DNA from 3 places in the Promicromonospora sp. NPDC050880 genome. Region 3 is predicted to be linked to each of the others. Evidence: riboswitches for the same ligand, from Rfam matches in the RefSeq annotation. Region 3 holds a riboswitch; each other region holds the start of a gene.
What was found. Region 3 has a riboswitch for cyclic di-AMP ahead of ACIBBF_RS00075 (M15 family metallopeptidase). Riboswitches for the same ligand answer to the same signal wherever they lie in the genome.
Positions count from the first base shown of each region.

Region 1: linked by a shared signal. The riboswitch ahead of ACIBBF_RS12105 (C40 family peptidase) and the one ahead of ACIBBF_RS00075 (M15 family metallopeptidase) in region 3 are both predicted to bind cyclic di-AMP.
Region 2: linked by a shared signal. The riboswitch ahead of ACIBBF_RS08245 (C40 family peptidase) and the one ahead of ACIBBF_RS00075 (M15 family metallopeptidase) in region 3 are both predicted to bind cyclic di-AMP.

Region 1 is NZ_JBITFV010000005.1:308,248-312,600, forward strand. It holds gene serC (phosphoserine transaminase) at 1-403, opposite strand, end outside; gene ACIBBF_RS12100 (iron dependent repressor, metal binding and dimerization domain protein) at 493-1,209, shown strand; cyclic di-AMP (ydaO/yuaA leader) riboswitch at 1,362-1,554, shown strand; gene ACIBBF_RS12105 (C40 family peptidase) at 1,605-2,351, shown strand; gene ACIBBF_RS12110 (universal stress protein) at 2,508-3,479, shown strand; gene ACIBBF_RS12115 (aminotransferase class I/II-fold pyridoxal phosphate-dependent enzyme) at 3,552-4,353, opposite strand, start outside.
Region 2 is NZ_JBITFV010000003.1:338,423-342,775, reverse strand. It holds gene ACIBBF_RS08255 (S8 family serine peptidase) at 1-172, opposite strand, end outside; gene ACIBBF_RS08250 (hypothetical protein) at 327-1,220, opposite strand; cyclic di-AMP (ydaO/yuaA leader) riboswitch at 1,386-1,582, shown strand; gene ACIBBF_RS08245 (C40 family peptidase) at 1,584-2,315, shown strand; gene ACIBBF_RS08240 (hypothetical protein) at 2,413-3,345, opposite strand; gene ACIBBF_RS08235 (GlsB/YeaQ/YmgE family stress response membrane protein) at 3,399-3,665, opposite strand; gene ACIBBF_RS08230 (ion transporter) at 3,870-4,353, shown strand, end outside.
Region 3 is NZ_JBITFV010000001.1:6,762-11,114, reverse strand. It holds gene ACIBBF_RS00085 (C40 family peptidase) at 1-53, opposite strand, end outside; gene ACIBBF_RS00080 (hypothetical protein) at 222-653, opposite strand; gene ACIBBF_RS00075 (M15 family metallopeptidase) at 682-1,548, opposite strand; cyclic di-AMP (ydaO/yuaA leader) riboswitch at 1,616-1,769, opposite strand; gene ACIBBF_RS00070 (SDR family NAD(P)-dependent oxidoreductase) at 1,887-2,660, opposite strand; gene ACIBBF_RS00065 (AraC family transcriptional regulator) at 2,808-3,749, shown strand; gene ACIBBF_RS00060 (hypothetical protein) at 3,870-4,271, shown strand; gene chrA (chromate efflux transporter) at 4,294-4,353, opposite strand, start outside.

The DNA.
Region 1 (4,353 bases), on a different contig from region 3:
CGTCGTCCGCCGGGGCGAGGTAGGCCACTGCACCGGGCTCGGCGGAGATGACCTGGGACGGCTCCAGGAAGGGCGCGCGCGACGTGGCCCTGGCGAACTTGCCGCCGAACTCGCCGAACTCGGCGTGCTGCGCCTTGCGCTCGACGAGGCACAGCGTGGCGATGTCCCAGAAGGCGGTGGCGCCGCCGTTGCCGAGCGCGACCTCGTACCCGTCGGGCGCGCCGAGCAGCTCCGTGACACCCTCACGGATACGGCGCACCAGGTCCTTCACGGGCGGACGCCGGTGTGAGGTACCGAGCACGTGCGCGTTCGCCACGAGATGATCGACCTGGCCGGGACGTACCTTGGACGGGCCGGAGCCGAATCGGCCGTCGGCGGGCAGCAGCTGTGTCGGGATTGTCAGTGGCACAGAACTAGACTAGAACCTGGGCCGACGCCCGGGCCGTACGTGTCCAGGGCGACTGGGCGGCTGGGCGCACGACGGGAGCAGACGTGACGGATCTGATCGACACCACCGAGATGTATCTCAAGACCATCTACGAGCTCGACGAGGAAGGCATCACGCCTCTGCGCGCGCGCATCGCGGAGCGTCTGGGGCACTCCGGGCCCACGGTGTCGCAGACGGTCGCGCGCATGGAGCGTGACGGCCTCGTGATCGTGACCGGCGACCGGCACCTCGAGCTGACCGAGCTGGGCCACGACAAGGCGATGCGCGTGATGCGCAAGCACCGCCTCGCGGAGCGCCTGCTGACCGACGTCATCAAGCTCGACTGGGAGCACGTGCACGTCGAGGCCTGCCGCTGGGAGCACGTCATGAGCGACCTCGTCGAGAAGCGCCTGGTGGGCCTGCTCGACCACCCGCACCACGACCCGTACGGCAACCCGATCCCGGGGCTGTCCGAGCTGGGCGAGGCCTACACCGACGTCCCGTTCCTGAGCGGTGTGATCTCGCTGCCGTCGGCGTTCGAGGCGGCGGCGAAGAAGGGCGTCAAGGGCGAGCCGCTCGCGGCGTCGCTCACCCGGATCGCCGAGCCGCTGCAGACCGACGTCGACCTGCTCGCACGCCTGGCGGACGCCGGCCTGGTCCCCGGGTCACGCATCACGGCCGAGCACAGCGACGGCACCTACACCGTGACCGTCGACGGCGCCGACACCGCGCTCGAGCTCGGCGAGGACCTGGCGCGCCACCTCTTCGTGGCCACTGCCTGACGACCGGCGGACGGCCGGTCCGAACCGTCCACTTTGTCGGAAAGGTGCCACCGCAGATCCGACACGTCATGGCATTCGTTGCCGGAACGTGACATCAGGTGTGAGGTCCGGTACGTTCGGAACGCTCACACGGAGCTTCATCCGCGAGAGTCCTCGGACGGACGCCGAACTCTGTCACCGGCCGGGGCCCCAAGACGACCGCATGACAGAGGCGGGGGACCCACCATCGGGCGCCAGGGTGCGTCCTCGGGGTGAAGCCGGGCAGTCCGCAGGGAGTGCACGGCCGGGTGATTTCTCCCACCCGAACCCGACAGCTGACCTCGAAGGCGTACAAGGAGAGGTACTACGTGACTGCACGTACGACCCGCGCACGCCATCGGGCTGCGCGACGCCCCGTGACTCCGCTCACCGAGCTCGCCCAGAACGCCGCCGTCGGTCGCCGTACCGCGGTCGCCGCCGCCGGTGGCGCACTCCTCGTCTCGACCTTCGGTGGCGCGATGGCCGCCCAGGCCGCTCCGATGGAGACCGGCCACGCGAAGATGAACTCGGTCGACCTGAACGCGCTGACGACGCAGGCCCGGGAGGCGCTGTCCAACGCCCCCGTGGTGACCGTCGCGCCGGACGCCGAGCTGACCGTCGAGAAGTCCGCGGTCTCCGTGATCTCGGCGGCCGACAACGAGGAGTACCAGGCGGAGCTCGCCGAGCAGGAGGCGGCCGAGGCCGCCGAGGCAGCCGCCGCCGAGGCCGCGGAGGCAGCAGCAGAGGCGGCGGAGACCGCCACCGCGTCGGTCGACGTCCCGGCGTCGGCCATCGGCAACTCCGTGATCTCCATCGCCAGCCGCTACATCGGCGTCCCGTACGTCTCCGGTGGCGCCAGCCCGAGCGGCTTCGACTGCTCCGGCTTCACCCAGTACGTCTACGGCCAGCTCGGCATCTCGCTGCCGCACTCGTCGTCCTCGCAGCCGGGCTACGGCACCATCGTGCCGGCCTCCGAGGCGCAGCCGGGCGACCTGATGTGGACCCCGGGCCACGTCTCCATCTACGCCGGCGGCAACACCATGATCGACGCCTCCAAGCCGGGCACCGTGGTCGACTTCCGCCCGATCTGGCAGTCGAACCCGACGTTCGTCCGCATGGGCTGACCCCCGCGGGTCGTACAGAGCGCCCGTCCGCCGCCCCGTGCCGGGGTGTGCGGGCGGGCGCTCTGGTATGAGGTTCCTGGTACCGCGTCCCATGAGGGCGTCGCCGCCGGTAGCGTTGGGAGTGCAAGGGTGCACTGCCGAGGAAAGGGCTGGGCGATGACACGATCCGAGGTCGTACTGGTCGGGGTGGACGGATCGGCCGCGAGCCTGCACGCGTTGGACTGGGCCACCGCTTACGCGCACCGCGTGGGCTGGTCGCTGCACATCGTGTGCAGCTACTCGCTGCCGTCGTTCACGGCGGCGTCGCTCGACGGGGGCTACGCGGCCCTCGACGACACCACCATCCAGGAGGGCGCGAAGTCCGTCCTTGCCGAGGCGGAGGCCCGCGTCGCCGACGCCGGGGTCCGCGCCACCACGGAGGTGGCCACGGGCGACGCGGCCGGCGTGCTCGTCGAGCTGTCGGCGGACTACGGCCTCGCCGTCGTCGGCACCCGCGGCCGGGGCGGTTTCACGGAGCGGCTGCTGGGTACGGTGTCGTCGGCCCTGCCGGCCCACGCGCAGTGTCCTGTCGTCGTGGTCCCGCTGCGAGCCGAGGCGAACCGGGGTGTCCCCTGGAACACGGCCGACGCCGGAACGCCGGCGTCGGGCACGGAGCCGACGGGCGTCGCACCCGGGGCGGCCGAGATCCGGGAGGTGCGCCGCATCGTCGTCGGCGTCGACGGGTCGCCGCAGGCCGAGCGGGCGCTGCAGCACGCGATCGTGCAGGCCAACGCGTGGGGCGCCGAGCTGACCGCCGTGACCGGGGTGCCCGTCGGCAACACCGGGTTCCTGGCGTGGCTGCCCTCGTCCATCGACCGCGAGCAGGTGCTGGCGGACGTCGGCGCCGGGATGGACGTGCTGGTCGACCGGTACGAGGCGGAGAACCCTGGGCTGCGGATCCGGCGGATCGTGCTCGACGGCACGGGGGCCGAGCTGCTCACGGAGTTCTCGACGGCGTCGGACCTCGTGGTGGTGGGTTCACGCGGGCGCGGTGGGTTCCGCGGGCTGCTGCTGGGCTCGACCAGCCAGGCCGTGCTGCACCACTCGGCGTGCCCGGTCCTGGTGATCAACAAGCACTGCCAGGACTGACCTCTCCGACGCCCTGCACAGGTCAGGCGCCCAGGTCGCTCCGGTGACCTGGGCGCCTGACGCGTGGGCGGGTCAGGGCCGGGCAGCCTCCGCGGCGGCCAGGAGGACGCACGTCGCCACGCCGTCCATCGCCGCGCGGACCTCGTCCAGCGGCGGCATCGAGGGCGCGAGGCGCACGTTCTTGTTCTCCGGGTCCTTCCCGTACGGGTGCGTGGCGCCGGCCGGCGTGAGCGCGATGCCCGCCTCCTTGGCGAGCTGCACCACGCGCGACGCCGTGCCCGGCGCGACGTCGAGCGACACGAAGTAGCCACCCTTCGGCTCCGTCCACGACGCGATGCCGTACCCGCCCAGGCGCTCGGCGAGGATCTGCACCACCGCCTCGAACTTGGGCGCCAGGATCTCGCGGTGCTTGCGCATGTGCGCGCGGACGCCGTCGGCCGAGCCGAAGAACATGGCGTGCCGCAGGTGGTTGACCTTGTCCGGGCCGATCGACGCGACCGACAGGTGCTTCTTGTACCAGGCGATGTTGGCCGGCGAGCTGCCGAGGAACGCGACGCCCGAACCCGCGAACGTGATCTTGGACGTGGACGCGAACAGGAGCACGCGGTCCGGGTGGCCGGCCTCCGCGGCCAGCGCGAGGGCGTTCGGACTGGTCACCTCGTCGTCGGTCAGGTGGTGGACGGCGTAGGCGTTGTCCCACATGATCCGGAAGTCCGGTGCGGCGGCCGGCATCGAGACGAGCGCGCGGGCGACGTCCTCGGTGATGACGGCGCCGTCCGGGTTGGAGTACGTGGGGACCACCCACATGCCCTTGATCGTCGGGTCGTCCGCGACGAGTGCCGCCACGGCCTGGGCGTCGGGCCCGTCCGCCGTC
Region 2 (4,353 bases), on a different contig from region 3:
CCTTGCCGGTGGAGACGGGCCAGGCGGCCTCCGCGTTGATCTGGTCCAGGCCCCACTGCTTGTCCCGGAACGGGTCGTTGGTGGCGGCCTGCGCACCCGGCGCCACGGCGACCAGCGCCGCCACGGCCAGTGCCGCGGAGGTGGCGGCGCCGACGAGTGACTTCCTGTTCATGTATGCCCCCATTGTTCGCACAGGGACTGGTTTGCCCCCGAACTGGGGCAAACCTAGGGCCAGCAGACCGGGATAGAACAGGGCAGTTCGGGCACTGCGGGTGAAATTTACCCAATCGCAATCAGTAGCGGCCGGGACCGCCGCGGCGCCGACGTCAGGCCCAGGCCTCCGTGAGCTCGGCCTCGTCCGACGCCTCCCGGGACAGCCTCAGTGCCGCGACAGCCGCCCCCAGCAGCAGGGCGACCACCCAGGCGCCGAGCTGGTGCCCCTCGGAGTCGATCGCCGCCGGTGCGATCTCACGCCAGACGATGCGCACGGCCAGCAGCGGGTCCTCGGTCAGCGGCGAGCCCGGCCAGATGTTCTCCTGCACGGCCAGGAGGGCCGGCCCGGCCGCCTGCAGCACCCAGACGGCACCGGCGGTCGGCAGCCACCCCAGCAGCTCGATGGGACGGCTGTCCACGGCGAGGCCGAACGCGACTCCCAGCGCCACGGCCAGGATCCACCACGTGCCCACCGGCGACACCGGATGGCCCGGGACGAAGCCCCACACCCAGGCGTCGAGGAGCACCACCGGCAGCGCCAGGGCGAGGCCGCGCAGAGGGCCGGGACCGAGCCCTGCCAGCAGCCCCGCACCGAGGCCCACGACACCGGCCACGCCGGTGACGACGAGCATCCCGAGCGGTGCGGCGTCGTCGGGCAGGCCCTCGCGGGTGACGAGCCACCAGGAGGCGCTGCCCGCGGCCCCCATGGCGAGCAGGGTGCCGGCGATCGCGGCGCACGCACCCGCGCCGGCGGACGCCGGGACGCGGGCGGTGACGCCCGCGAGGAGCCCGCCCATCAGGGCCATGACGACCAGGCCGACCACGCCGTCGTCACCCTCGAACGGAAGCGGTAGAAAGCCGGCCGGCCCCGGCGCCACACCCTCGGCCAGGCCTGTGACCTGGTAGGAGACCTGCACGATCCACGGCAGGAAACCTCCGGCCCACCAGGCGAGTGCGCTGAGGGGAACGGCCCACCAGGCGGAGATCCGATGCTCGCTGTCGCCCATGCCGCCGAACCGTAGCGGATCTATGTGATGTCGGTCATAACGCAGGAAGACCGAAACGGCGTAAATCTGCGCCTTCGTTGGGTCAGACCGTAATGCGTAACCCGATCGTGACTTTTTCGGTGAACGTGTGTACTTTGACTTCTGCTCCACCGCATCGGTGGGGCCGTGAGCCGGGCGCCGAATCCTGTCACCGGCTCATGACCAGACGTCGAGACAGGAGCGGGGGACCCACTTCCGGGCGACAGCACCATCGTCGCCCTCGGGGTGAAGCCGGACGGAAACCCCCCAGTAGCCGTGCGGCCGGGTGTGCACTCCTCACCCGAATCCGACAGCTGACCTCGCAGGCGGTACAGGAGACCTTAGGTGACGAACTCCACCCGCGGCCGGCATCGTGACAGCCGGCCCGCTCAGACACCGCTGACCATCCTCGCTCGTACCGCCACCGAGAACGCCGGCACCGTTGCCCGCCGTGGCGCCATCGCCGCCGCCGCCGGCGGCGTCCTCATCTCGACCATCGCCACCACCGCGCACGCGGCGCCCGCGATGGACCTGAAGACGGACGTCAAGACGGCCAAGCTGAACTCGACCGACCTGCAGTCCCTCACCGCCGTGGCCAAGCAGGCCGTGGCCGCAGCCCCCACCGTGACCGTCCCGGCCGACGCGAAGATGCCGATCGAGATGGAAGCCCTGGGTGCCACGGGTGCCGACGGCGAGAAGGGCGAGGGCCCCGCCGTCGTCTCCGTCGACGCACCGGACCCGATCCCGGTCGGCACGCAGGCCGTCAACATCGCCTTCAACTACCTGGGCATCACGTACGTCCTGGGCGGCGCCTCGCCGTCCGCGGGCTTCGACTGCTCGGGCCTCATCCAGTACGTGTACGCGCAGCTCGGCGTCTCGCTGCCGCACCAGTCCGGCGCGCTGCTCGGCTCCGGCTACCAGGTCACCTACCCGGAGCCCGGCGACATCGTCTGGACGCCCGGACACGTGGCCCTCTACGCGGGCGACGGCATGATCATCGAGGCCTGGGCCGCCGGCATGCCGGTCCGCTACACCGAGATGTGGCAGAACAGCCCGACCTTCATCCGCGTCGTCTGACGCTCCGCTCGTGAGGCGCCGCCTCCGTACCGGGTCCCCGCCCGGTGCCGGAGGCGGCGCCTCACGCGTTCCCGCACCGCCACACCGGCGGGCCGGCTCATCCGGGCCAGGCGCAGTGCTCCCCGACGAAGTCGTAGAAGGCGGAGCGCGCGGTGTCCGGCATCGGCACGTAGACCGTGCGCTGCGGGACGCCGTCGACGCTGGCCGACACGGGCAGGAACGTGCCGCGCTTGTCCTCGGCCACGGCGTGCACGTCGCAGCGCGCGGGGACGACGGCGAGCACGACGGCGCCGGACCGCTGCCCCGCCAGGTCACGTCCCACCCAGCCGGAGGCGCCGTCCGCCGGGTCAGGGTTGCTCATCAGGGTGGTGCCGGCGATCCGGTCGACGGTGACCGCGGGACCGCCGTCGACCGGCTCGATCCGGAGGGTGACCAGGGCGGTCAGCTCCCCGTCACGGGTCTCGACGCGCACCTCGTCGTCGACGGCGAGGCGCACGCCCGCCGCCACGGCGGCCACCGCGCAGTCCGCCTCGTGGTTGCGCGCCAGGTGGCCCACGGGGTCGCCCACGTCGTCGACGACGACCTCCGTGGGCGGTCCCGCGTCGTCCCCCTCGCCGAGGGCGAGCGTGATCGTGGCGGACGGCGCCCCGCTCACCGTGGGGGACGGCTCCGGTCGCGGTGAGCCGGCCGGGGCGGGCGTGCCCGCCGGCTCCGTGCAGCGTGCCTCGCCCAGCCCGACGTAGACGGCGCGCGTCGTCCCGGGACGCAGCACCAGCGTGCGCCCCTCCTTCGTGGGGTGGGACGGCCCGAAGCCGTCGGCACGCAACGCCCCGGACAGCAGCGTCAGGGTCTCGTCGGAGTCGTTGGTGACCTCGAGCCGGATCTCCCGGGTCGCGTACTGCTCACGTCCCTGCGCCACCGCGACGCGGAGGTGCCCGACCACGTCGTCGGGCACAGGGCCCCGGGTGGACGACGGCCCGGGGCCACCGGACGTGCATGCGACGGCGGCCGCGCCGATCAGCGTCGCCACGAGGACGACGGTGCCGGCGCGGCCGCGGTGCGTCGCGGTGCGGAGTCCCGCGATCAAGCGTTCTGACGCCGACCGAAGATCGCCTGGACGATCAGGATCACGATGATCGCGCCGATCACCGAGAACAGCCAGCTCTGCCACGACCAGAACGCGTCGAAGCTGATGTTGAAGATGAGCCCACCGAGCCAGCCGCCCAGCATGGCGCCGAGCACGCCGAGCAGCAGCGTGACCCAGAAACCGCCCGGCTGCTTGCCCGGGAGGATGATTCGGGCGATGACGCCCGCGATCAGGCCGAGGATGAGAAAGGCCCAGAAGCCCATGGCGTTTTCCTCCAGAGTGGTATGGCTTACGTGCGACTACCTCAGCACTGATCCCGCCGACTTGCCACCGGACCCGCCGAATCGGGTCTATATCGGGACATTACGCGCATCAGATCGTGATACGTCAGCGGCTATAGTTCGGCCGGGCACGCGGCGGGCAAGGCCGGGGCAGGGGGCTCCGGGCACACGAGGAGATGACGACGGATGAACCGGGAGATCGGCGCGCCGGCCGGGCGGCGGACCTGGCGGGACGCGCTTAGGGCGTTCCTCGAGCAGCGGTGGTTCACCCGGCTGGTGCTCGGCGTGATCCTGGCCAACGCCCTGGTGCTCGGCGCCGAGACGATGGTGACCGGCGCGGCGTTCGAGGTGCTGCGCGGGATCGACCACGCCATGCTCGCGTTCTTCGTGGTCGAGCTGGCGCTGCGGCTGGTCGCCACGGGACGGCGGTTCTTCCGTGACCCGTGGAACGTGTTCGACCTCGTCGTGGTCGGCGTCGCGCTGCTGCCGGCCACCGAGTCGCTGTCCGCGCTGCGTGCCCTGCGGGTGCTGCGCGTGCTGCGGGTGGTCACGGCCGTGCCGGCGCTGCGGCGCGTGGTCGACGGCATGCTGCGGGCGGTGCCGGGCATGGGCGCCGTCGGGGCGCTGCTCGTGCTGGTGATGTACGTGTCCGCCGTCATCGCGACCGGAC
Region 3 (4,353 bases):
GCGCCTCGGGTGACGGCCTGCACGGCCGCCACCTGGGCGGTGGTGGTGAACAAGGGGCGGCGTACCGCCCGGTGCCTGCCCCGACCGCGTGCGGTCGGGGCAGCAGAGATCGTGGGGTCCATCAGAAGATCGGCCTTTCTGCTCGAACGAAGAACCACGCGCGGCCCGTCGGTGGGCGGCGCGCCGGCGGTCGACGCCTCGGCGTCGACGTGGCCGGCGTCCTACGTCCGGCAGATCCCCAGGGCGTGCAGGCTCGGCGCGGCCGGGCGCACCACGCCCGGCGCGGTCCGGTGGTCCGGGTACGCCAGGACGGGCGCGATCCCCTGCACCGCGGGCTCGGCGACGGCGGCCAGACCGGACGACGACGACACGACGGGGTCGGTCTGCGCCGTCGCGCGGCCGTGGTCCGAGCAGTGCGCCTCGCCGCCGTCGGACGTGGGCTCGGCGCGGTCCGCCGGGACCAGGCCGCCTGCCGGGCCGGACGCCGCCTCGACGGCTGAACCGTGATGCGCCTGCGGGTGCTCGTCGGCATGGATGCCGCACACGACCGGCCCACCCAGCACGGCGAGCACGAGGAACAGCACGGACAGCACTCCCGCCGACCCCGAACCAGGTCCGGCGAGGAGCGCACGCAGGCGACGGGTCGGGCTCATCACACCCCCGCCGTCCGCACCCGGCGGCTCATCGGGCGGCGTCCGTCACCGCGGCCGTGAACTCCCAGTGCCACGGCTCGTAGGGGCCGGCACCGCCGGCCTGGGCCCAGAGCGGGTTGTCCCACCCGTACTCGGGCGCGTTCGCCTTGAGCCAGTCCCAGCGCTCGCCGGCGTAGCCGTCGGCACAGATGTCCACCGCCAGACCCCAGCCGTGGTTCGAGGTGCCAGGGGTCGCCGTCAGGGTGGGCTTCGCCGCCTTGGCCGCGACCTGCTGCGCGTAGCTGCGGTAGCCGTCCGTGAGGCAGAGCGACTCGCCGAACTGCTCGGTGTAGGCCTGGTTGAGACGCGCCAGGGCCACCGCCGCGTCGGCGCGGATCGGCGGGTAGCCGTCCCAGAGGTCGCACAGCTCGCTGACGGGAAGCTGGCCGTTGAGACCCTCGCCCGTGGCCACGCCGTCGCAGCCGGGCAGCACCGGAGGTGCTTCGACCTGCACGGGAGCCGACTTCTCGACGGGCAGCACCGCGTCGCCAGGGACCGTGACGCCGGCGGACCGCTCGAGCGACGTGCGCTCCTGGCTCCGCGAGGCTCCGCTGCTCCGATCGGCCAGGGCCGCCGACGCCGGGCCCGCGCCCGTGAGCGCGGCCGCGCCGTCGGGCGCAGAGAGGAGGGGCTCACCGGTTCCCGGCGCGCCGAAGGAGGCGGCGGTGAACGACGTCGTCGAGGCGAGGGCGAGGCCGACGCCGAGAGTGAGGGGCAGCCGGCCCAGCATCGAGGTCCGCGGCCGCCGTGCCGGCGCGGCGTGCCGCCCCTTGCTGTGGCGCCCGCGCGTTCGCCGGGCAGGTGCCGGACGCGGCGCGAAGGACTGCGGCAGGGATCGCTCCTGCCCGTGCCTCATCGTGCTCCCCGACGTGGGGAAAGGTGTGGAGGCGCTGGCAGGTGCCCGAGGGTCTTCGATGGCATGGAACGTATCTCCCGGCGCCTGCGAGGTTAGCTGTCGGGTTCGGGTCGGAGACTGACCCGGCCGACGGACGACGTCCGCCGACTTCACCCCGAGGACACCGCAGTGCCCGGAAGTGGGTCCCCCGTCCCTGTCCTGTGGTTCGTCGGTGACTCCGGGCGGTGACAGGGCTCGGCGCCCGCCAGGACGTCCCGCCGCACGGCGGGCCGCCACGAATGTACCCCGTCTGCACCGGGATGTCACGAAAGAGTAACGGCCGCGCGTCGCCCGGCGAGCTAGAGGAAGTGCCCGCCCGCGACCTGCACCACCTGGCCGGTGATCCACCTGGCCTGGTGCGAGGCCAGGAAGACCACCGCATCGGCGATGTCGGCCGGGTCGCCGACCCGGCCCAGGGGGATCGCCGGCACGACGGCGTCCACGAGCTCGTCACTCATCCATCCGGTCTGCACCGGCCCCGGCGCCACGGCGTTGACCCGGATCCTCGGGCCGAGGTCGACGGCGGCGCCGCGCGTCAGCGACTCGAGTGCCGCCTTCGAGGTGCCGTAGGAGACCTGCCCGGGAAAGCCGCGGGCGGCGTCGGTCGAGATGTTGACGACGGAGACGCCGCCCGGTGCGGCGTCGTCGGGCAGCCGGCGCGCGAGCTCGGCGACGAGCATCGCGGGCACCACGGCGTTGACGCGGTAGGTGCGTTCGAACCCGGCCTCGCCGACGGTGTCGAACGAGTCGGACTCCTCGGCGTGCGCGGCGTTGTTCACGAGCACGTCGACCGGACCGAGCCGTGCGGTGACCTGGTCCATGAGCCGCGCGGCGGCGCCCGGCACGAGGAAGTCGGCCTCGACGGCGACGGCGCCGGGCAGGGACGCCACGAAGGCGTGGACCTCGTCGGTGGCGGCGCGCGCGTGCTCGCGGGATCCTGACGCCGAGCCGCCCACGTGGTGCACGGCCACGCGCGCACCCTGTGCGGCGAAGGCGCGGGAGACGGCTGCGCCGATGTTCATGCCGCCGCCGGTCACCAGGACGGTCTTTCCGCTCAGTCCGGGATCGATCACGGTTCGATGGTGCCATCGGGCGGTCGACCGGCACGAAAGGTTTATCCGTCCAGGTTCCACGGGGCCCACGCCCGGGCCGTGACCATCCTGTACGATCCATGGCGCCTGCCCGCGAATTCTTGACGTATCGTCCAGGAGGTGTCGTCGATGCTGGGCTTTCAGGACCCGGTGGCCGATGCGATCGGTCTGCTGCGGCCTCGCACGGTGGTCGGCCCGAGCCTCCGGGCCGTGGGCGAGTGGGCGCTGCGCTTCGAGACCTTCCTGCACGTGCGGATCGGCGGCCTGGTCCGTGGCACGTGCTGGCTGACCCTGGACGGGCACGAACCCGTGCTCCTGCGCGAGGGCGACACCTTCATGCTGGGCAACCCGCCGCCCTACGTCCTGGCCAGCACGCCCGGAGCCCGTCCGCGCCCCGCGCAGGAGGTGTGGGCGGAGGCCGTGGACGGGTTCGTGCGGATCGGCCCGGAGTCCGACCAGGACGTCTACCTCTGCGTGGGGCACATCGGGTTCGACGAGCAGAACGCGGCGCTCCTGACCGACCTGCTGCCGCCGCTCGTGATCGTCCGCGCCGCCGATCCGCACGGCGCACGGCTCGGTCAGCTCATCGACCACCTGGCCACCGAGGTCGGTTCCGCTGCCGCCGGCGGGCCGCTGGTGCAGAACCACCTCGCGCAGATCCTGCTCGTGCACATGCTGCGCGCGCACGCCGGCCAGACCGACCGGCCCACCGGCTGGCTGGGTGCGCTCAACGACGACGGCATCGGCACCGCCCTGCGCGCGGTGCACGCGGACGTGGCCCACTCCTGGAGCCTCCAGGAGCTCGCCGAGCTGAGCCACATGTCGCGTTCCGCGTTCGCCCAGTCGTTCAAGAGCCACGTCGGGGTGCCGCCCCTGGAGTACCTGATCCAGTGGCGCATGAGCCTCGCGCGCGACGCCCTTGCCCGGGACACGCTGTCGATCTCGGAGCTCGCGCGGGCCACGGGCTACCAGTCCGAGAGCGCGTTCAGCACCGCGTTCCGCCGCGTGGTCGGGGCGTCCCCCGCGAAGTTCCGGGACGAGGCACGGCGTTCGGTCACGAGCGAGGGCTGAGCAGGGCGGGTTCCCCGTCCGACGCGTGCGCGGGTGCGACCACCGGTCCGCCGCCCTGGGTGCGGACGGCATGACGAGCCGGCGGGCACGCCCGGGGCCGGGCCACTGCACAATGGAGCCATGACGACGCGGAACCCCTCCTTCATCGCTCTTGCCACGTTCACGCTCGTCGTACTCTCGGTCACCACCTGGTGGGCCCTCGGCCAGGACACGACCCAGGACGTCGACCCCGTGACCGGCGCCGTCACCGGTCCCTACGGCACGGTCCAGGTCGTCGCGTGCGTCGTCGCGCTCGTCGGCCTGGTGGTCATCGGATCCCTGCTCGTGCCGGCCTGGCTCGCGGTGCTCGGCGTCGCGCTGCCCTTCACCACGGCCTGGACGATCCAGGCCGCGGCGAGCGACGACTCGGGGCTGTGGGCGGTCGGGGCGATCCTCGTGCTGGTGGGCACGCTCGGCGGCGGCACGATCGTGGCCGCGATCACCCGTCGGCTGGTGCGCGACCGGGACGGCAGGACGCGCTGATCCCTCCCGGTGCGCAGACCTGCTAGATCCACCCCACGAGCCCGAGAGCGAGCCCGAGCAGGGCGCACACCCCGAGGGTCCG